DNA from 3 places in the Streptomyces sp. 2-1 genome. Region 1 is predicted to be linked to each of the others. Evidence: riboswitches for the same ligand, from Rfam matches in the RefSeq annotation. Region 1 holds a riboswitch; each other region holds the start of a gene.
The links. Region 1 has a riboswitch for cyclic di-AMP ahead of ACN20J_RS29655 (transglycosylase family protein). Riboswitches for the same ligand answer to the same signal wherever they lie in the genome.
Positions count from the first base shown of each region.

Region 2: another riboswitch for cyclic di-AMP. It lies ahead of ACN20J_RS41725 (LysM peptidoglycan-binding domain-containing M23 family metallopeptidase); the one in region 1 lies ahead of ACN20J_RS29655 (transglycosylase family protein).
Region 3: another riboswitch for cyclic di-AMP. It lies ahead of ACN20J_RS42355 (NlpC/P60 family protein); the one in region 1 lies ahead of ACN20J_RS29655 (transglycosylase family protein).

Region 1 is NZ_CP183383.1:6,695,442-6,702,937, reverse strand. Features, by position in the region: gene ACN20J_RS29675 (exopolyphosphatase) at 1-177, opposite strand, end outside; gene ACN20J_RS29670 (DUF501 domain-containing protein) at 431-952, opposite strand; gene ACN20J_RS29665 (FtsB family cell division protein) at 1,027-1,503, opposite strand; gene eno (phosphopyruvate hydratase) at 1,649-2,929, opposite strand; gene ACN20J_RS29655 (transglycosylase family protein) at 3,405-4,100, opposite strand; cyclic di-AMP (ydaO/yuaA leader) riboswitch at 4,105-4,275, opposite strand; gene ACN20J_RS29650 (transglycosylase family protein) at 4,501-5,430, opposite strand; gene ACN20J_RS29645 (cytochrome P450 family protein) at 5,646-6,941, opposite strand; gene ACN20J_RS29640 (globin domain-containing protein) at 7,113-7,496, shown strand, end outside.
Region 2 is NZ_CP183383.1:9,515,610-9,523,105, forward strand. Features, by position in the region: gene ACN20J_RS41715 (tyrosine-protein phosphatase) at 1-170, opposite strand, end outside; gene ACN20J_RS41720 (alpha-galactosidase) at 340-2,421, shown strand; cyclic di-AMP (ydaO/yuaA leader) riboswitch at 2,717-2,881, shown strand; gene ACN20J_RS41725 (LysM peptidoglycan-binding domain-containing M23 family metallopeptidase) at 2,886-3,803, shown strand; gene ACN20J_RS41730 (DUF6250 domain-containing protein) at 4,011-4,730, shown strand; gene ACN20J_RS41735 (SGNH/GDSL hydrolase family protein) at 4,877-5,662, shown strand; gene ACN20J_RS41740 (TetR/AcrR family transcriptional regulator) at 5,942-6,562, opposite strand; gene ACN20J_RS41745 (glutamate dehydrogenase) at 6,662-7,496, opposite strand, start outside.
Region 3 is NZ_CP183383.1:9,661,292-9,668,787, reverse strand. Features, by position in the region: gene ACN20J_RS42360 (DUF4394 domain-containing protein) at 1-63, shown strand, start outside; gene ACN20J_RS42355 (NlpC/P60 family protein) at 168-1,673, opposite strand; cyclic di-AMP (ydaO/yuaA leader) riboswitch at 1,769-1,941, opposite strand; partial or broken gene ACN20J_RS42350 (AfsR/SARP family transcriptional regulator) at 2,226-2,965, opposite strand; gene ACN20J_RS42345 (SDR family NAD(P)-dependent oxidoreductase) at 3,381-4,175, shown strand; tRNA gene ACN20J_RS42340 (tRNA-Pro) at 4,243-4,316, opposite strand; gene ACN20J_RS42335 (DUF309 domain-containing protein) at 4,418-4,930, shown strand; gene cobF (precorrin-6A synthase (deacetylating)) at 5,011-5,781, shown strand; gene ACN20J_RS42325 (MDR family MFS transporter) at 5,971-7,496, shown strand, end outside.

The DNA of each region.
Region 1 (7,496 bases):
GAAGGTCCGCTCCAGGGCGTCCGGAGCGAGTCTCCCCGTCCGGTCGACGCCCTGTCCCAGCCGGACGATCGTCATCCGGCGGTCCAGGTCGACGAGTTCCCCCGTCGCCGGGTCCGCGTCCGCGACGAGCAGCCGGATCGAGTTGGTACCGCAGTCGATGGCGGCGACGCGAGTCATGAGTGGTGGTCTCCTGTTGCGATCGTGGCTCCGGGGGCGCCTAAAACATTTTCTCGCCCCCGCCGCCCCTACCCATTCCCGTCCCTTTTCGGGGGCCAGCCCCCGAACCCCCGCTCCTCAAACGCCGGAGGGGCTGAATACATTGCGGCCCGGGCCGACACACTCAGCCCGTCCGGCGTTTGAGGACGAGGCCGTTCAGGCCGATAGCGGGGGTCTGGGGGCGGCAGCCCCCAGGGAACGGGACGGGTAGGAATCACGCCTCGGTGGGGACCACGCACGCCCCCTTGCGCCACCACTCCGGTAGCAGCGCGAGCGCCTCGTCGCCCAGGGGGTTCACGCCCGGCCCGGCGGCCAGGGAGTGGGCGACCAGGACGTGGAGGCACTTCACCCGGTCCGGCATACCGCCCGCGCTCGGAAAGCCTTCGAGCACCTCGATGGAGTCGCGCCGAGCGATGTAGTCCTCGTGCGCCGCCCGGTACGCGGCAGCCAGCTCGGGATCCGTGGCGAGCCGGTCGGTCATCTCCTTCATGACCCCGTTCGCCTCCAGCGTCCCGATGGCGGAGGCAGCCCGCGGACACGTCAGGTAGTACGTCGTCGGGAAGGGAGTCCCGTCCGGAAGACGGGGAGCCGTCTCGACGACGTCCGGCTGCCCGCACGGACAGCGGTGCGCGATCGCGCGCAACCCGCGCGGCGGTCGCCCGAGCTGCTGCTTGAAGGCCTCGACGTCCGCGTCGGTGGGCTCGGTGCGCGGGGTGGGCGGCGGGGGCGTTTCCATGCCTGTGGGTAAGTCTCTCTAGTCAGTTCTCTGAGTGGATCACCGGCGAATCGCCGGCTGGATCACCTGTCGGGTCACCTGTCGGCGGCGTCGGCCTTGTCGACGCCGTCCCAGACGTTGGCGTACCAGGCCCGGTCGGCCGCCGTCTGATCCGTACGCGTCTTCTTCGCGGCATCGGGGTCGATCACGATGTAGCCGGTCTCGCCCGGCATCACGTAGTGGAGCCGCTCCCGGATGCGCTGCTCGGCGTACGCGTCGTCCTGCCACCGCGCCTTGAGGTCGCGCAGCTGCTCGACCCGCTGCCGGGCCTGTTCCCGCTCGCGCTGGAGGTCGGCGACCTCGGCGCGCTGGGAGACGTACTGCCTTATGGGATAGGCGAGAGCCACCACGAGCGTGCACAGGACGAGGGCGAGGAGTGCCGCCCGGCCGGTCAGCCGTGAGCGGCGGGCCTGCCGCTTGGTCTGCGAGCGGTAGACACGGGCGGCGGTCTGCTCACCGAGCAGCCGCAGCCTGGTCGAGGTGGAGAACCGGTCGCGGTCCTTCACGGCCATCTGTCCCGCCTCCCCGGTACAAACCCCGTCGAGCAATCGAGTACACCGAGCCCGTCGAGCCCATCACGTGCGTACGTCCCCGCACACGGTACGGGACCGAGTACGGGGACGTACGTACGACGCTTCCTACAAAGCCCGAGGGGGCTCAGCCCTTGAAGCGCGGGAAGGCCGAACGGCCCGCGTACACCGCCGCGTCGTCGAGGATCTCCTCGATGCGCAGCAGCTGGTTGTACTTGGCGACACGGTCCGAGCGGGCCGGGGCGCCGGTCTTGATCTGGCCGCAGTTCACCGCGACGGCGAGGTCGGCGATGGTGACGTCCTCGGTCTCGCCGGAGCGGTGGGACATCATGCACTTGAAGCCGTTGCGCTGGGCCATCTCGACGGCGTCCAGGGTCTCGGTCAGCGAGCCGATCTGGTTGACCTTGACGAGCAGGGCGTTGGCGGAGCCCTCCTCGATGCCACGGGCGAGGCGCTCCGGGTTGGTGACGAAGAGGTCGTCGCCGACGATCTGGACCTTGTCGCCCAGCTTCTCGGTGATGACGTTCCAGCCGGCCCAGTCGTCCTCGTACAGCGGGTCCTCGATGGAGACGAGCGGGTAGGCCGCGACGAGCTCCTCGTAGTACTCCGTCATCTCGGCGGCGGAGCGCTCCTTGCCCTCGAAGAGGTACTTGCCGTCCTTGTAGAACTCGGAGGCGGCGACGTCGAGCGCGAGGGCGACCTGCTGGCCGGGGATGTAACCGGCCTCCTTGATCGCGTCGAGGATCAGGTCCAGGGCCTCGCGGTTGGAGCCGAGGTTCGGGGCGAAGCCGCCCTCGTCGCCGAGGCCGGTGGACAGGCCGCGGCTCTTCAGGACCTTCTTGAGGGTGTGGTAGACCTCGGCGCCCCAGCGCACGGCCTCGGAGAAGGACTCCGCGCCGATCGGGGCGATCATGAACTCCTGGATGTCGACGTTGGAGTCGGCGTGCGACCCACCGTTGAGGATGTTCATCATCGGGACCGGCAGCAGGTGCGCGTTCGGTCCGCCCAGGTAGCGGAAGAGGGGGAGGTCGGACGCCTCGGACGCGGCGTGGGCGACGGCGAGCGAGACGCCGAGGATGGCGTTGGCGCCGAGCGAGCCCTTGTTGTCGGTGGCGTCCAGGTCGATCATGGCCTGGTCGATGAGGCGCTGCTCGGTGGCGTCGTAGCCGACGAGCTCCGGGCCGAGCTGCTCGATGACGGCGAGGACGGCCTTCTCGACACCCTTGCCGAGGTAGCGGTTGGGGTCTCCGTCACGGAGCTCAACAGCCTCGAAGGCACCGGTGGAGGCGCCGGACGGAACGGCGGCACGACCCGTGCTGCCGTCGTCGAGGCCGACCTCGACCTCGACCGTGGGGTTGCCTCGGGAGTCCAGGATTTCCCGGGCTACGACGACGTCGATGGACGGCACGAGCATCTCCTTCTGGGATGTGACGCAAGCTGTCCGGGCCGAGGGCCCGGTTGGGTGCGGACCTGTGGTGGCCCCGCGGCATGAGCCTAACCGGCTGCCGGGGTTCGGCCAGCCCTCGACCGCCTCCTGGACAGAACCGAGAGTAAATTGTTTCCGAACGGAACAAAGCGGGAGGGCGGCGAGAGGGAGGAGCGGGGGAAGCTCGGGGGCGGCATGGGAAAGAAAAAGCCCCGCCCCGGTGCGTACGGGGGAACACGCACCGGAGCGGGGAGCCCGTGGGGGACGGGGGTGGCCCTCACGAGGCCTCCACTATGGGGGACACGGATGTGAGGGCGCTGTGGTTCAGCCGCGATTCGATTGTGGACCGGGAATCCGGCTCATCCGGAGATCCGGCCGAGGCTGAGCGGCCAGGGGCCTCGGCCGGGACGTGACGTGCCGTCCGGACAATCGAAGTGGGGGTCGCGGCCGACGGGTGTCAGCTGAGGTGCAGCTGCTGGCCCGGGAAGATGAAGTCGGCGTCGTCGACGATGTCGTCGTTCAGCTTGTACAGCTTCGCCCAGCCGCCCTTGACGTTCTTCTTCTCGGCGATCTCGCTGAGGGTGTCACCCTTGACGACCTTGTACTCGCCGTCACCCTTCTTGACCTTCTTGCCGGTCGGGGTCTCGACGGTCTTCTTCGCGGTCGAGCGCTCCTGGGAACGCGAGGCGCGCTCCTCGGAGGACTTGGTGCTCTGCTGCGACTGCGAGGTGCTCTGGCCGGAGTTGCCCGAGTTCGAGGGAGCCGGGGCACCACCGGTCGAGGCGCCGGACAGGCCCACGCCACAGCTCGGCCAGGCACCCTTGCCCTGGCCCGCGAGGACCTTCTCGGCGACGGCTATCTGCTGGGCCTTGGAGGCCTGGTTGGCGGTGGAGGCGTACGCCGAGCCGCCGTACGCGGCCCAGGTGGAGGCCGAGAACTGCAGGCCGCCGTAGTAGCCGTTGCCGGTGTTGATCGACCAGTCGCCGCCGGACTCGCACTGGGCGACGGCGTCCCACTCGGAGGTGGTGGCGGCGGAGGCTCCCGTGGCGCCCATCAGCGGGACGGCGACGGCCGCGGTGGTGACACCGGCGAGCGTGGCGATACGGGTGGCCTTGGACGGGCGGCGGTGCTTGCCCTTGCCGGAAAGCAGCATGAAGTGATCCCCTCACCGACGCCTGCGAGGTGAGCTGTCGGGTTCGGGCCGAGTGAGTTGCCCGGCCACGTGACACTGCTGTCACGCGGCTTAACCCCAAGCCGTACCTGGCCTCAACGACCGGGTCCGGCACTTACCTTGGGTCCCCCGCTCCTGCCTACGGCGCTTGACGCGACGACTGTTCCCGTACGGCCGCTGGCAGGATTCGGCGTTGCGACCGTCGGGGCTCACCAGTGGCGAGCGGTCACGACCGTAGACACGCGATCCGCCGAATTTCAAAGACGATCAGGCTCTTGAGATCCATGTCTCACTTTCACCAAATCGGACATTCAGCGCGAACTACCGCTGTTTTTCGCCCGATTCGACGCCTTGATGACCACATGGCCCTCCGCGCGGACCGCTACTTGTCGGCCGTCTGCAGGCCGTCCACATCGAGGCTCTGACCGGGGATGATGAAGTCCGGGTCGTCACCGATGGCTTCCTTGTTCTCGGCGTAGAGCGCCCGCCATCCGCCCTCGACACCAAGGGAGTCGGCGATCCCCCAGAGACTGTCTCCGGAACGCACGGCGTACGAGCCCTCGGCGGCGACGCGCGACTCGCTGTCGCTGCGCGAGGCGTGCCGGCCGGCGGAGTCGTCCGCGCGGGAGTCGGTGGCGCCTTCGTCGGCACTGTCACCGCGGTGACGGCCGGAGCCGGTGTCTTCCGTTCCGGAACTCTCGGCCGAAGCCTCCCCGTTCTGGGACGACTTGTCCGGGTCGTCACTCTTTGCGGTGACGTCCGTGGAGGGGCTGTCGGAATCCTGTGAGTCGGCACTGTCGCCACTACCGGTGGACGAGTCGGACGAACCGGATGAACCAGACGTGTCGGACTTCGTCCCGTTGCTGCTGTCCCCCATACCCAGGCCGGACAGCGGAGTGGGAGTGTCCTCCCCCGTGTCGGTGTCGTCCGAGTCGGAGTTCTGCGTCAGGCCCGCGACGAGACCGCAGGTCGCCCAGGCGCTCGTGCCCTGCTTCGCGAGGATCTTCTCGGCGACGGCTATCTGCTGCGAACGGCTGGCCTGGTCGGCGCTCGGCGCGTAGTCGAGGCCACCGTTGTCCTCCCAGGTCTCCTGGGTCATCTGGAGGCCGCCGTAGTACCCGTTGCCGGAGTTCGCGCTCCACGAGCCGCCGCTCTCGCACTCCGCGACCGCGTCCCAGGTGGTACCGCTCGCGGCACTCGCGCCGGTCGCGCCGAGCAGAGGGATCGCGATGGCCGACCCGGTGACGCCCGCCGCGACGAGGAGAGCCGGAGCCTGACGGGGGCGACGGTGACGACCGTTCCCGGAGAGCATGCGGTTGCCTTTCGCGTGACAGCAAGGACGAATGCGCCCAGCGCACAGCCAATGACTGTGCTTGTGACTGCTGCGGCGAATGGGACCGGCCGCATTGATGGGTGAACGTATAGGCAGTCGAACTCTTGTCACAAGTCGATGCAGCGCAGATAACGTGAAGATCACAAACTTGACGGAGTCTCATGTTCCGTCGACCCGTCTGCTAAGCACACCCGCTAGTCCGTACGGACCTTCCCGGAAGGGGCGAACTCCACCGGAAGCGTGCGCAATCCGCGCATGATGAGCCCTCCACGCCATCGCAAATCAGCCGAATCGCCCGCGAGTTGCAGGTCAGGGAGGCGGGTGAGCAGCGTGGCCAGCGCGGTCTGGCCCTCCAGCCGGGCGAGGGGTGCGCCGAGGCAGTAGTGGATGCCGTGGCCGTAACCGAGGTGCTGATTGTCACGGCGGGAGAGGTCCAGGGTGTCGGGCTCGTCGAACCGGGCGGGGTCACGGTCGGCGGCGGCGAGCACGACGAGTACGGGGTCACCGGCGGCGATGTCCTGCCCGCCGATACTCAGCGGCTCGGTGGCGAACCGCCAGGTGGCCAGCTCCACCGGCCCGTCGTAGCGGAGCAGTTCCTCGACACCGCTCGCGAGCAGGTCCATGCGGCCGGATGCGAGGGAGTCCTGGAGCTGTTGCCGCTGCTCGGGGTGGGTGAGCAGCGCGTACGTGCCGTTGCCGATGAGGTTCACCGTCGTCTCGAAACCGGCGAACAGGAGGATGAAGGCCATCGCGGCGGCCTCGTTCTCGGTGAGGTGCTCGCCGTGGTCGGAGGCCCGGATGAGACCGGAGAGGAGGTCCTCGCCCGGCGCGGGCACCTCCGTCAGTTCCTCGCGCTTGCGGTGGATGAGCTCGGCGAGATAGCCGCGCATCTTCTTCACGGACCGCGCCACGCCCCCGCGCGGCCCTCCGCCGTGCCGGATCATCATCCCGGCCCAGTCGCGGAAGTCGTCCTGGTCCTCGCGCGGGACGCCCAGCAGATCGCAGATGGCGTAGATGGGGAGCGGGAACGCGAACTCGTGGATGAGGTCGGCCTCTCCCTTCTCCACGAACCCGTCGATGAGCCGGTCGGTCAACTCCTGCACCCGGGGCGCGAATTCGGCCACCCGCCGAGGGGTGAACGCCTTGCTGACGAGCCGCCGGAGCCTGGTGTGGTCCGGCGGGTCGATGTTGAGGAGGTGCGTCATCAGCTCGGCCTTGCGCTCGCCGGGGATGCCGGTCTTCCCCTTCGCGTGCGCGGGCTCGTCGTGATGGGCGGGGTTCTTGCTGAGCCGGCCGTCGGCAAGGGCCTGCTTGGCATCCGCGTACCGGGTCACCAGCCAGGCCTCGACTCCGCTGGGGAGTTTCGTCCGATGCACGGGGGCGTGCTCCCTGAGCCAGGCGTACGCCGGGTAGGGGTCGGTCGCGAACTCCCAGGTGAAGAGTTCCGGGGCAGGTTGCCCTGCGGGAGGCTGAGCAGGTGTTTCCGTCACGCCTCGACCGTATCGGGAGGGGTGGTGAAAGCCGCCCCGGTATCGTCTTGGCCCGCCGCCGCCACTCTCCGAGCCGGGCTCCGTTCCACGGCTTGCGCTGTTTGCCCCGGAACATCCTTGAATCACCTGCTCCTTGACCCCACGAGCCGGAAACTCCATACATTCGCGCCCGTGGACCCCGATCTCCTCCGGACCAGTTTCGCGGTCGTCGAAAGGCGAGCCGAATTCGCGGCCAAGTACTTCTACTCGCACCTCTTCTGGCACCACCCCGATGTCCGCGCCCTGTTCCCGCTGGATTTCCCGGAGGACATGGAACGTCAACGGGACCGTCTGTTCGCCGCGTTGACGCTCGTCGTGGGGCGGCTGGGGGAGCCGGGGATGCACGAGTACCTGTGGGAGCTGGGGCGGGACCACCGGAAGTATCTGGCGCGGCCTGAGCACTACGCGGCGGTGGGCACGAGCCTGATCGCCGCGTTCGCCACTGTCTCGGGGGCGGCCTGGAACACGGAGGTGGAGAAGGCCTGGGACGAGGCGTACGCCGTGATCGCGGACGCC
Region 2 (7,496 bases), 2.8 Mb from region 1:
AGGGACGCGAGGAACGCGGCGTCCGACTCCGTCGCGTGCGCGAGATGGCCGCTGCGGAACAGCCGTCCGTACGCCACGCGTCGGCCGTCCACCGTCGGCAGGCCGCCCACATCACGGAAGTTGCGCACTCCAGCCAGCTCGGGCTCGGTCGACGGGACCTGCTGCGTCACGGGGGCTCCTCCCATTCGGCTGCCGACGCGGCTCGTCGGCGAAGTGCGTTCTCGACGATACGACATCGATTCGTAGGCCAATGAGTTGTCCACAGGCGTTGCCGGGGAGGCACGCGGCCCATAATGATGTTGATGATTGAGCGTGCCTGTTCGGATCTGTGAGGGTTTGATGTTGGAGATCGGCGAAGACGGTCGTACGTGGCTTCTTTCGGGCCCGGCGAGCAGTTATGCCCTGCGGCTCGGCGAGGACGACGCGCTGCTGCATCTGCACTGGGGTCCGCGTATCGCGCTCGCCGACGCCGAGGCACTCGCCGCCGGCCCGGGACCGGAGTACTGGGCCTTCGAGGCCACCCTCGACGGGCACGAGGAGTACCCGGTGGAGGGCGGCCCCCGGTTCGGGCGGCCCGCCCTGTCCGTGCGTACGGACGAGCGGCGCGGCACCGAGTGGAGCTTCGAGACGTACGAGGCCGACGGCGACGAGCTGCGGCTGCGGTTCTCCGACTCCGGGCTCAGGATCACGCTGCACTACCGGATGCGTGCCGGGACCGACGTCGTCGAGCGGTGGGTGACCCTCGCCAACGAAGGGCCCGCCCTGGAGGTGCTGCGCGCAGACTCCGCGGCCTGGACGCTGCCGCACCGCGACGGCTGGCGGCTGTCCCAGCTGCATGGCCGGTGGGCGGCCGAGTCCCGGCTCGTGCGCTCCGAACTCACCTACGGTGAGAAGGTCATCGGCAGCCGGCGCGGGCACACCTCGCACCAGCACCTGCCCTGGGTCGCCCTGGACCCCGACGGAGCGGCCACCGAGGAGCAGGGCGAGGTCTACGGGTGCGCCCTCGCCTGGTCGGGCACCTGGCGGATCGCCGTGGCCCAACTCCCTGACGCGCGCGTGCAGATCACCGGCGGCGTCGGGTACGACGACTCGGGGCTGCTGCGACTGGAGCCGGGGGAGAGCTTCGTCACACCCGTCTTCGCGGGGTTGTGGAGCGACGGCGGATTCGGCGGCGCGAGCCGTGCCTGGCACGCCTACCAGCACGCCCATGTGATCCCGGACGCGGGCGAGCACCGGCCGGTGCTCTACAACTCCTGGGAGGCCACGGAGTTCGACATCTCCGAGGAGCAGCAGGGGGCGCTGGCGCGACGGGCCGCCGCGATGGGGGTCGAGCTGTTCGTGGTCGACGACGGCTGGTTCGGGGCGCGCACCAGCGACCGGGCCGGGCTCGGCGACTGGACGCCCAACCCCGACCGCTTCCCGGCGGGTCTCAAGCCCCTCGCCGACGAGGTGCACGCGATGGGGATGCAGTTCGGGATCTGGGTCGAGCCCGAGATGGTCAACCCGGACAGCGAGCTGTACCGAGCGCATCCCGACTGGGTGCAGTTCCAACCGGGACGAAAGAGGACGGAGCTGCGCAATCAGCTCGTACTGAACCTCGCCCGCGAGGACGTCCAGGAGTACCTGTGGGAGCAGCTCGACACGCTGCTCTCCAGTGCGCCGATCGACTACGTGAAGTGGGACTTCAACCGCTGCTTCACCGACGCGGGGTGGCCCGGCGAGGCCTACCCGCAGCGGCTCTGGGTGGACCATGTGCACGCCCTGTACCGCCTCCTGGACCGGCTGCGGGCGGCCCATCCGGGCGTCGCCTTCGAGTCCTGCTCGGGCGGCGGCGGCCGTATCGACCTCGGGATCATGGCGCGTACGGACCAGGTGTGGACCTCGGACAACACCGACCCGCTCGACCGGCTCGCCATCCAGCACGGCTTCAGCCAGGTGCATCCCGCGCGGGTGATGGCCGCCTGGGTCACCGACAGTCCGAACGACCAGCTCAACGGCCGCGCCAGCTCGCTGCGCTTCCGCTTCGTGAGCGCGATGGCCGGCGTGCTCGGTGTCGGCGGCGACCTGACCCGGTGGAACGAGGAGGAGCTGGCCGAGGCGCGGACGTGGGTGGAGCTCTACAAGGAGATCCGGCCCGTCGTGCAGGGCGGGGACCTCCACCGGCTGCGGGCGCCGGAGGGCGGGCTGAGCGCCGTGCAGTACTCGCGTGACGGGGAGGTCGTCGTCCTCGCCTGGCTCCAGGCCCAGCACTACGGCGAGCCGGTCGCTCCGGTGCGACTGCGCGGGCTCGACCCGGCGGCGACGTACGAATGCCTCGAAACGGGCGAAGTCCACCGAGGTGCGGTGCTGTTGCATCACGGATTGCGGACGGGGTTGCGCGGCGACCTTGATGCGGCAGTTTTCCGGCTGCGTCGCATGTGACTGTTGTGTCCGTAATGGAGCATTGGTTCCAACTCGCTCTGGAATAAAGGCTCCTGGAACGGCACTCCGTGAGCAGCGTCATATTCGTGACGGTCCGCTGTCGCCATGTTCACGTAATTCGGTTGCGTTTTCAGGGATTTAACAAACGGGGAAGATCCCTGATTTACGCAGCGTGACCGTCATTTCGGTCAGGGATCAAGAGAACGGGGCACACAGGAAACCCCAAAGGTTGTTCCTGCGTCTTCATGTCGCTTACGTTCGCCACCAATCCGGACGGACGCCCAATCCTGCCGCCGCCCGGAATCCGCTCACCCACCCGTACACGGCAGGAGCGGGGGACCCACAGGTAGAACGCCTGTTCCGGTCTCCGGAACGGCTAGGGGTTAAGTCGTGCGCAAACACGGCCGGGCATCTCCAGCTCGCACCCGACAGCTCACCTCGCAGGCGCCGGAGAGGAATTCGCCATGCCCGCGAAGGGTAAGCACCGCCGTCCCAAGTCCCAGCGTTTCACCCGCTCCATAGCCGTCGCCGGAACCGGCGGCGCGGCGCTCGCCCTTCCGCTGCTCGGTGCGACCGGGGCGCACGCCGCGACTTCGCAGTCCGCCGCCGATTCCGTGGCGAGCGTCTCGAATGTCGCGAACAAGGCCGCCGAATCGGCGCCTGCCGCCGCCGACAAGAAGGCCGAGGCGAAGAAGGCCGCCGCCAAGACCTATTCCGTGCGAGCGGGCGACTCCCTGTCGAAGATCGCCGGCACGCAGAACGTCAGCGGCGGCTGGAAGAAGCTGTACGAGGACAACCGCAAGGCGATCGGCGGTGACCCGGCGCTGATCCACCCGGGCCTGAAGCTGTCGATCGGCAAGGCCGCCGCCACGTCGAGCTCCGACTCCGGCGCCTCCAAGACCACCCAGTCCTCCGCGAAGAAGGCCGCGGCCCCCAAGGCTGCTGCCGCTCCAAAGGCCGCCGAGGCCAGTGCCGCCGGCTTCACGCTGCCGGTCGCGGGCGCGGGCGTCGGCACCCCGTACAAGATGTCGGGCAGCATGTGGTCCAGCGGGTACCACACCGGCGTCGACTTCGTGGTCCCGACCGGCACGTCCCTCAAGTCCGTCGGTGCGGGCACGGTCGTCTCCGCCGGCTGGGGCGGCGCGTACGGCAACCAGGTCGTCATCCAGCTCGAGGACGGCCACTACGCCCAGTACGCCCACCTGTCCTCCCTCTCCGTCTCGGCCGGACAGGCCGTGACCGAGGGCCAGCAGGTCGGCCTCTCCGGCGCGACGGGCAACGTCACCGGCCCGCACCTGCACTTCGAGATCCGCACCACCCCGGACTACGGCTCGGACGTGGACCCGCTGGCGTACCTGCGTGGCAAGGGCGTCTCCGTCTGACCCGACGCCAGGCACGCCCGCACGGCGTACCACTCCGCTCGTCTCCGAAGGCCGGACCCGGTGATCCCCGGGGTCCGGTCTTCGGTGTTTCGGTTCTGTGGCACGTCTGTGGCATGGCCGGGCGATGTGTCGACAGGGATGCGGAAGTCGCGGCACAGTGATCTCCGCAAGCGCTTTCTATGCGCCTTCCCTGCCATGGAGGTCTTCATGACGACCACACGCAGAGCGTTCGGAGTCCTGGCCGCCGGTGCCGCACTCACCGCGCTGGCCCCCGCGCAGACCGCGGGTGCGGCGGTCCGGGGCCGTCCGGGGCGGCTCATCGCCCGCGACGACTTCCGGCACGGCCTCGGCCAGTGGGCGACGGAACTGCAGGACGGCGGCAGCGTCACCGCGTCCCGCGGCGTCCTGGAGATAGACGTGCCGAGCGGCGCGACTGTGTGGTTCAAGCGCAAGCTCCGAGGGCCCTATGTCCTGGAGTACACCGCCACACCGGTCTCCGCGGGCGGCGCCAACGACCGGGTCTCGGACCTCAACAACTTCTGGAACGCCACGGACGTCCGCTCCCCGGAGGACCTCTTCGCCACGCACCGGGGCGGTGCGCTCGACGAGTACGACCACCTCACGACGTACTACGCCGGATACGGAGCCAACACCAACACCACGACCAGGCTGCGCCGTTACGTCGGTGAGGCGGGTGTGCGCCCGCTGGTCTTCGACTACACAGAGCCCTTGCTCACGGCGAACGAGCCCAACCGCGTCAGGATCGTCTCGAACGGCTCGACGGTCCGGTGGTGGAACAACGGGCGGCTCGTCTTCGACTTCGTGGACCAAGAGCCGTACACGAGCGGGCACTTCGCGTTCCGGACGGTCTGGAGTCACTTCAGGATCACGGACTTCAGGGTGCGAGAGCTGCGACAACGTCCCTGATGGAGCCCCTTATTCCGAGATTGACCAACACTTGACGAGTGGCTTATCTCACCGCGCGTCAACCCTTTCCTACGGTCGCGTAGCTCACACCCGAAGGTGAATCATGGCCCGATGTGGCAGACGATTCGAAGAATGACAACAGATCAGTGATCGGGTCGTACGTGGCGGTGGGGGACAGCTTCACCGAGGGCGTCGGCGACCTTGGCCCGGACGGGGCGTCCGTCGGCTGGGCCGACCGGTTCGCGGTGCTTCTCGCGGACCGTCGGCCCGAGGGCGACTTCGACTACACCAACCTCGCAGTCCGCGGGAAACTCCTCGACCAGATCGTCGAGGACCAGTTGACGCGCGCGAAGGAGCTCGCGCCCGACCTGGTCTCCTTCTGCGCGGGCGGCAACGACATCATCCGGCCGGGCACCGACCCCGACGAGGTCGCGGAGCGCTTCGAGCGCGCCGTCGCGGACCTCACGTCGGCCGTCGGCACGGTCCTCGTGACCACCGGCTTCGACACCCGTGGCGTACCCGTGCTCAAGCACATGCGCGGCAAGATCGCCACGTACAACCTCCATATCCGGTCCATCGCCGACCGGTACGGCTGTCCCGTGCTCGACCTGTGGTCCCTCAGGACCATCCAGGACCGGCGGGCCTGGGACGGCGACCGGCTCCATCTGTCGCCCGAGGGGCACACGCGGGTCGCCCTGCGCGCCGGCCAGGTCCTCGGCCTGGAAGTGCCCGCGGATCCCGACCAGCCATGGCCGCCGCTGCCGCCGCGCGGCACGCTCGAAATGCGGCGCGACAACATCCACTGGGCGCGCGAGTACCTGGTCCCGTGGATCGGGCGGCGCCTTCGCGGGGAGTCCTCCGGGGACCGCGTGGTGGCGAAGGGGAGCCTGTCGCCCGACGACATCAAGATGCGGATCGAGCCGGTGGCTTGAAGGTCCGGGGGCCTGAGGGCCTTCGGGGCGGGCCGTGGTTCGACCGGCGGTCTTGCTCTGCGGCCCGAATGTCCGCGGAGGGGCGGGGCTTCCCTGACGGGTGACGTCGGGGGAGCCCCGCTGCTTCGTTGTGGGTGAGGCCGAAATTCTTTGTGGCGAGGCCGCGAACCGTCTTGCGGGCGGTGATGCCGGGCAAGCCCCACCGTCGCTCGGCGGTGATGTCGACGAGGCCTCGCTGTCCCCTCGCCCGGCGAATCGACGGTGCGTCGGTACGCCGCCTCAGGCGCCCGGAGTCGTCAGCGCCTCGCGGTCCAGGCCCAGCTCCCGGGCCAGTGCCTCGTCCACCCACTCCTGGGTGCGGGCGCGTGAGACCGCGCCGGGGTACGCCGTCATCTGGACGGCGAGCCCGTCCAGCAGGGCGGTGAGGCGCAGGGCCGTACTCGTGGGGTCCGGGCAGTGGAACTCGCCCGCGGCCACGCCCTCCGCGATGACCTCGGTGATCGCGGCCTTCCACTGCCGGTCGAGGTCACGGGTGACGTCCCGGAGCGTGGGCTCGCGCAGCGCCACCGCCCAGCCCTCGATCCACAGCCGCCAGCCCTTGGCCTGCCCGGTCGGCGCGTACCAGCGGACCGCCGCGCGCAGCCGCCGCAGCGCGGTCGTCCGGCGGCCGAGCAGCTTGCGGAGATGGGCGAGGTCGTCCTCGGCCGCGTAGGTGAACGCGGCGGCGACCAGTTTCTCCTTGGTCGAGAAGTGATAGAGCACCAGCGCGTTGCTCACCCCGAGCGCGGTCGCCACATCGGCGATCCGCACCGCGGACACGCCCCGCCCCTCGATCTGCTGGATGGCGGCCCGCAGCAGTTCCTCACGCCGCTCCGCCACGCTCAACCGCACTCTTGCCACCGGGCAACCCTATTGCGTCGCCCCGGGGCACGCCGGTGGAGGGTCGGTTACCGGCCGCGGCCGGGCGGTCACCGTTCCCGCCCGGCCTCGCCGACGGCGTCAGCGGTACCAGCCGAACCGCTCCGCGATCACCGGCAGCCGGTCGGCGACGATGGCGTGCGCGGCTGCCCGTGGTGTCGTCCCGTCGGCCTCCGCGCGCGCGAGCGTCTGGTCGATCAGGGCACGCATCGAACGCCGCGTGTACGCGAACGCCTCGTCCGCGTCGGCCCCGATGTCGCCGAACAGCGTCCACCACCACCAGGCGTTGGTCCCGGAGTTGACCACGACGTCCGGCAGGACGGTGACACCGCGGCCGGCGAGCTGCTGCTCCGCGCCAGGCAGGACGGGCATGTTGGCGGCCTCGACGATCCAACGGGCTGTGATCCGCCCCTGGTTGGTGGCGTCGATCGCGTACGAGACCGCCGCCGGAACCAGTACGTCGGCGTCGGTGGACAGCCAGGCGTCGCCGGGCAGTTCGCGGTCGCCCGGACGCAGCGCCGCGCGGTCGATCGTTCCGTACGTGTCCCGTGCGGCGAGCAGCGCGTCGACGTCGAGCCCCTCGGGGTTGGCGATCGTGCCCTTCACGTCGGCGACGGCCACGATTCTGAGCCCCGCGCGCGTGAGGAAGCGGGCCGTGGCCCCGCCCATCGTGCCCAGACCCTGCACGGAGACCCGGGTCCCCTCGTACGCGACCCCGGCCCGGTCGAGGGCCGCGAGGACCGACTCGGCCACCCCGCAGCCGCCAACCAGCTCGTCGAGCCCGATGCCGTCCACCTCGACCGCGAACGCGTCCGCCAGCCGCCGCCGGGCCGCCGCCTCGTCGTCGAGCAGCGGATACACGGCCTGGATCGACGACACGAGCCCCGCCTCCGTCGCGGCCCGGTCGACGAGGTCC
Region 3 (7,496 bases), 3.0 Mb from region 1:
ACCAGTGTGGACCAGTTCCCCATAGCCATCACCGACGTCGCCGTCTCGCTCGACATGAGCTGACACTTTCGCGGACCGCCGTCTCCGGAACGAGACGATCAGGGGCCGTATCGGGCGGCGCCTCGTGCGCGCAGCGATACGGCCCCTGGGTCGGATACGACTCCGGGTCAGGCGGGCCGGATCACGCTGTGGATCGCCGACTCGCCGGCCCAGTGGATCGACTCCTCGCGGATGGCCGCCCCCGGGCTCGGCGCGTGGACCATCATGCCGTTGCCGCTGTAGATGCCGACATGGCCGACCTGCCCCTGGAAGAGGACCAGGTCGCCGAGACGGATGTCGGAGAGGGGGACCGCCATACCGGCGACCGCCTGATCGTTCACATTGCGCGGGAGTGCGACCCCCGCCGCCTTCCAGGCCGCCTGGGTGAGGCTGGAGCAGTCGTACGAGCCCGGCCCCATCGCTCCCCACACACAGGGCTTGCCGATCTGCTCCCGGGCGAAGTCGACCGCTGTCGCCGCCTTTCCGCCGTATCCGGGGGTCGCTCCGGCGTATCCCGGGGTCGACCCGCCGCTGTATGCCGGGGCCGCGACGCCGTAGCCGGGGTTCGAAGCGCCGTACCCCGGGTTCGCAGCTCCGTCCGAACCGATGGGCATGCCCGTGCCGATCGGCGTACGGGTGTCGATGGGCGGAGCCATACCGAACGACAGGTCCGGGCCCATGGGCAGGTCCATGCCGATGGACGGAGAAGGGGCCAGGACCGGAGCCGGAGCGATTGACGGAACCGGTACCGGAGCTGGAACCGGAGCAGCGGGCAGACCCATGCCGAACGTCAGGTCCGGGCCGCCCAGGGCGTCGACGGCCGGTTCCATGCCGAAACCGGCCGACTGAGGCTGTAGTTGGGACTGCGCCTGCGGCTGCCACCATTCAGGCTCGGCCTGGCGGTAGCCCTGCCCCTCGGTGGTGGCCCAGACGGTCTCCGCCGGAGGGGGTTCGATGGCCGCCACCGGCGCGCTCCGCCGGGCGGTGTGTGCGGAGAGCAGTTCACGGGCCTTCGCGAGCTTGCTCTGGTTCCGCTGCTTGGAGGTCTTCAACGACTGCCGCGGATCGGCGGCGATCGCGGGCAGGATCGCGGTGGCCTCCTGGCGCGCCTGCGGCACGGCAGGCAGCGCGGCGATGGGCCCCGCGGTCAACTCCGCCACGGGCCGGGCGGTCGAAGCGGCACCGGGTCCGGCGGTCAGCTCCAGGAGGGGTTTACTCGGCGCTTCCAGCGCACGGCCACCCGACCCCTCGGGCTTCCGGTCCTCCGAACGGCCACCGGGGCTCTTGGGCCGCGTCGCGTCCTGGCCGCGGTCCGGCATTCTGTCGGGCGGCAGCACGGCGGGGATGAGGGGCCCCAGCTGCGAACGCCCCACGTCGAACCACTGCTTGGCACGGTCGTTCAGAGCGGGGGCAGGGGCGGCAACCGTGTCGGCGCGCCCACGCCCGGTGTCGGGTCCGGGCGTCACACGCTCGCGCGTGCGCCCCGAACTCATCGCCCGGGTCGCGTTGTAGTTCCCGCTGACGGTCTCTGCCTGGTCGTAGAGGCTGCTGATCCTCTGCTGGACCTCTTCGCGACTCGGCTTGTCGTCCTCTCTCGCGGGCGAGGAGCCGCCGGCCGAGGAGTAGAGGTCCACTGAGGTGGCGGCCGCCGTCGCGAGGGCGGGCCGGGGTATACCCGGGAGGTTGCTGCCTCCGGGGCGCGGGGTTCGTTCCGGCGCGATGGGAGCCGTACTCCTTCCGTGCTCCGCCTACCGAGTTAGCTGTCGGGTTCGGGCGAGGAATCCGGAAGGTATGCCCTACGGCCCTTGCCCTGTCGGGCGGTTGGGCCGATTCACCCCAAAGTTCGGTTGGGTCCCCGGTTCCGGTCGCCGCGTGGGCCACCGGATTCGGCGGAGGCCGCGCGACCCGGCGAGGTTCACCGGAGGGAGTCGTGCGTCCTGTCCGTCAACTTAGCCAACATGTGCACCTCGTGTGAAGATTGAAGTGCGAAGTGTCCGATATATAACTGTGACCTTCGTCGTATCGGGTCGAGACATCACCGGACTTCAGCGACTTCTCACAGTTCGCCGCTCCCGCCGCTCCCGCCATTACTCCGGCAAGAGGGCGAAGGCAGCGTTCCTTCCGGGCTGCTCGGGTGACGGGTACCGGCTGTCCCGGGGACAGCCGGTACCCGTCACCCACTCAGTTCACCGGCGGTACGCGCGGCAGTGGACGGCACGCTCCACCACGGCGGCCATGGCCTGCTGGCCCCGGGCGTTGGGGTGCGCGGGCGCGGCCGGAGCTGCCGCGACCAGGGGTTCGATCCAGCGCTCGGGTGGCCGGATCGGATTGCCCTCGCCGGGTGCCGGCCGGACATCCGTGCGCGTCGAGGTCATGCGGTACGACGTGGAGGCCGGCCCCTGCAGGGACGGCTCGTGGCGGATGATCGCGGCGTGCAGGGAGCGCAGTTCCAGTGAGGGGACAACACCGAGCTCGGACTTCAGCAGCCGTCGGCCCGTTTCGTAGACCTCCAGGGCTTCCGTGAACCGCCCGCAGCGGTAGAGCGCGAGCATGAGACGGGTCCGGGACCGCTCGCGGAGCGGTGCGAGGGACACCAGGGCCGACCGACTTCGAGGCCCGCGGTGGCGACGTCCTCCAGAGCGCCCAGCCGCAGATCCTCGAGGCGGGTCCGCTCGGTTTCGAAGACCCGCCCCTCCAGGCCGTCCAGGGCGCGGCCACTCCACATCGACAGTCCCAGCCGCAGGTTGCTCTCGGCCTTCTCGTACTCCTCGGCCGCCAGGTGCTCGCGGCCTTCCCGGACCGCGGCCTCGAAGACGGGCACATCGACCTCGTCCTCCGGTCCCAGGACGATCCGGTACCCGCCGTGGCCGAACAGCAGACGACCGTCCTCGCCCCGCGCAGCGAAGGCCGCGCGCAGCTTGGCCATCTGGACCTGAAGCGCGCCGACCGGGTTCTTGGTCTCGCGCTCCGCCCACAACTCGTCGACGAGGGTGTCGCGCTGCACGACCGCCCCGTGGGCGAGCAGCAGCCGTCCCACGATCGCCCGGGACACGGCGCCGGGAGGGACGACCGCGCCGTTGGCATTCACCAGCTCCAGGCGGCCGAGCAGTCGAAATCGCATGACCGCCATCCTGCCGTGGCCGGCCGAATGCCCCGAAGGGCCTGTCGGCGCGTCGCGGGGGCAGGAGCCGGCCCGGGTGTCACTCGTGGCCGAGTGGGCATACGCAGCCGAGGTCGTGCCCGTCGGCGTCGGCCGGAGTGGCGGGGCGATCCCCCTGCCGCCAGGCTGACGGCAGACGTACCGGCACGGACGGACAGCAGCGCAAGGGGACTGGTTCCACATGCAGATCGATCTGACGGGCCGCACCGCCCTGGTGACGGGCTCGACGCAGGGCATCGGCGCGGCGATCGCCGCCGGACTCGCGCGCTCCGGTGCCCAAGTGGGGGTGAACGGCCGAAACGAGAAGCGGGTCGCGGAGGGCGTGGAGCGGCTGGCGGCGGAGGTGCCTGGTGCGGACTTCGTCCCGGTGGCCGCCGACGTGGCGACCGAGGAGGGCGCGCAGAGCGTCCTGGAGACGCTGCCGGACGTGGACATCCTCGTCAACAACCTCGGCATCTTCGGCTCCGCCGACCCGCTGGAGATCAGCGACGAGGAGTGGCGGCGCTATTTCGAGGTGAACGTGCTGGCCGCGGTGCGGCTGATCCGTATGTACCTGCCGGGCATGACGGAGCGCGGCTGGGGCCGGATCCAGAACATCGCCAGCGACTCGGCGGTCGTCATCCCGGCCGAGATGATCCACTACGGCATGTCCAAGACCGCGCTCCTCGCCGTCGGCCGCGGCTTCGCGAAGCAGGCGGCGGGCACGGGGGTGACGGTCAACTCGGTCATCGCCGGCCCCACCCACACCGGCGGCGTCGAGGACTTCGTCTACGAACTCGTCGACCGCGACCTGCCCTGGGACGAGGCACAGCGCGAGTTCATGCGGAAGCACCGGCCGCAGTCCCTCCTGCAACGGCTGATCGAGCCCGAGGAGATCGCCCACATGGTCGTCTACCTCAGCTCCGACCAGGCGTCGGCCACGACGGGCGGAGCGCTGCGCGTCGACGGGGGTTACATCGACTCGATCCTGCCCTGACGGCGAAATGATCAAGGGGCGGTTTCGGATTCCTCCGAAACCGCCCCTGACCTACGACTCGTACGAGTCGGGACGACAGGATTTGAACCTGCGACCCCTTGACCCCCAGTCAAGTGCGCTACCAAGCTGCGCCACGTCCCGATGCGCTTCGCCGCGGCAGAACCACGTGATCGCGCAGACAGAACACTACCCCACCCCCGGTGCTGCTTCGAAGGTGGCGTGGGGCGAGGGACAATCGCCGAATGACCAGTGCTTCTGACGACGGGCGGGACCGGGACGCCGAGGGACGGGCGCGCAACGCGCGGCCCCGGGACGGACTCGGGCGGCCCCTGCCGTACGGGACCGACGGGGTGGAGCGACAGCCCGAAGGGGTGGTGCGCGCGCCCGAGGAGACGGTCACGGAGGCGCAGGCGCTGCTGACGGCGGGCAAACCGTTCCACGCGCACGAGGTCTTCGAGGACGCGTGGAAGTCGGGCCCCGACGAGGAGCGGGCCCTGTGGCGCGGGCTCGCCCAGCTCGCGGTGGGGCTCACGCACGCGGCCCGGGGGAACGTGACGGGCGGGGCGCGGCTGCTGCGGCGGGGCGCCGGGGCGGTCGAGCAGTGGGCGGCGGAGAGCGGGCGGTCGCGGCCGTACGGGCTGGACCTGGTCGGACTGGCCGCGTGGGCGCGGGAGTTGGCGGACACGGTGGAGAAGGACGGGGCGGCCGTGGACGCGGAGGTGCGGGCGCCGCGGCTGCGGGGCGGCGGGGCCTGACGGCGGCTCGGGGCCGGGGGCCGGACGCCTCCGCCGGACGCGGTGACGGGACTGTCGGTGGCGTGGGGCAGACTCGGGGCGTGCGAAAGATTCATGTCATCGGCATCGGGGCGGGCGATCCCGACCAACTGACCCTGCAGGCGGTCAAGGCGCTGAGGAGCACGGACGTGTTCTTCATCCTCGACAAGGGCGAGGCCAAGTCGGACCTCGTCCAGCTGCGCCGTGACATTCTCGACGCGCATCTGCCGGACGGCACGTACCGCCTGGTCGAGGCGCGCGACCCGGAGCGGGACCGGGCCGCCGGGGGCGCGGGCTACTCCCCCGCCGTCGGGGACTGGCGCAGTGCCCGTGCCGACATCTACGAGCGGCTGATCACCGAGGAGCTGGGCGAGGACGAGAGCGGGGCGTTCCTCGTCTGGGGCGACCCCTCCTTGTACGACAGCACGCTGGGGATCCTGGAGGAGATCCTCGACCGGGGCGCGGTCTCCTTCGAACACGACGTGGTGCCGGGCATCAGCAGCGTCTCGGCGCTGGTCGCCCGCCACCGCACCGGGCTCAACCGCGTGGCCCGGCCCGTGCAGATCACCACGGGCCGCCGGCTCGCCCAGGGCTTCCCCGAGGACGTCGACGACGTGGTGGTCATGCTCGACGCGCACCAGGCCTTCCAGCGGTACGCCGACCAGGACATCGACATCTACTGGGGTGCCTACATCGGCACGCCCGACGAGATCCTGGCCTCCGGCCCCCTCGCGGAAACGGCCCCGCGCATCGCCGAACTGCGCGAGCGGGCCCGCGACCGCAAGGGCTGGATCATGGACACGTACCTGCTGCGCCGACGCCCGCGGGACTAGGGCCGTTCCGGCGGATCATGCCGCAGACGCGGGGTCCGGCAGCGCCCCGAAGGGGCGCGGGGAACTGCGCGCCCAGCCACGGCGCACCCGCAGCCGACGCACCGGACTTCCCGCGGTGGGACGCCGAGCCACCCCACCGCTGCCCCGAACCACCGCGGCAGCGCCCCGCACCCGTGCGGACTGCCCCGCATGCAGGCGCCACCACCCGGTGTGAAGCTGACGGATGTGACGACCACCGACGCCACCGAGCCGCCGTCCGCCGGCGAGGCGGCCCCCGCCCAGCCGCCCGTGCTGGACAAGCGCCGACGCAACATCGTCTTCGTGACGATCATGCTCGGAATGCTGCTGGCGGCACTGGACCAGACGATCGTGGGCACGGCCCTGCCGACGATCGTGTCGGACCTCGGCGGTGCGGAGCACATGTCGTGGGTGGTCACCGCTTATCTGCTGGCGGAGACCGTCGCGACGGTGCTGGTCGGCAAGTTCGGAGACCTGTTCGGCCGCAAGGTGGTCTTCCAGGCGTCGGCGATCATCTTCATCACCGGCTCGTTCCTCTGCGGCCTCGCCTCGAACATGATGCTGCTGATCGTCTGGCGGGGCGTGCAGGGCATCGGCGCGGGCGGTCTGATGGTCACCGCGATGGCGCTGATCGCCGATGTGATCCCGCTGCGCGAGCGCGGCAAGTACCAGGGCGCCATCGGTGCCGTCTTCGGTGTCGCCACCGTCATCGGCCCGCTGCTCGGCGGCCTCTTCACCGACCACCTCACCTGGCGCTGGTGCTTCTACGTCAACGTCCCGATCGCGATCCTCGTCGTCGTGGCCGCGGCCCGCACGATCCCGGTGGTGAAGTCGCCCTCCCGCCCGGTCATCGACTATCTGGGCATCGCCTTCGTGGCCGTCGGCGCCAGCGCCCTGATCCTGGCGACCAGCTGGGGCGGCAACGAGTACGCCTGGAGCTCGCCGGTCATCATCGGCCTCTTCGCGGGCGGTGTCGTCGCCCTCGCGGTGTTCTGCTGGGTGGAGACCCGCGCGGACCAGCCCATGCTGCCGATGCGGCTCTTCGGCAACCCCGTCTTCACGGTCTGCTCGATCCTCAGCTTCATCGTGGGCTTCGCGATGCTCGGCGCGCTGACGTTCCTGCCGACGTTCCTGCAGTACGTGGACGGCGACTCGGCCACGGTCTCCGGCGTGCGCACCCTGCCCATGGTCATCGGGCTGCTCATCGCGTCGGTGTTCAGCGGCAACGTCGTCAGCAAGACCGGCCACTACCGCGTCTTCCCCATCGTCGGGTCCCTGGTCATGGGCGTCGGCCTGTATCTGCTCTCCCTGATGGGCCCGGGCACCAGCGCCTGGCTCGCGTCGTTCTACATGTTCGTCCTGGGCACCGGGATCGGTCTGTGCATGCAGGTGCTCACCATCGCCGTACAGAACACCGTCGAGTACACCGACCTGGGCACCGCGACGTCCGGCGTGACCTTCTTCCGTACGCTGGGCAGTTCGTTCGGCACCGCGGTGTTCGGCACCATCTACACGAACACGCTGGCGCCGCAGCTCAGGGACGGTGTCGCGGAGGCGGCCAGGACGAGCGGGACCGACCCCGCGGCCCTCATGAAGGCCGCGACCAGCCCCGAGGGACTGCACGAACTGCCGTCGGCGACCGCCGCGCCCATCGTGGAGGCGTACGCCGACACGCTCCAGTCCGTCTTCCTGTGGAC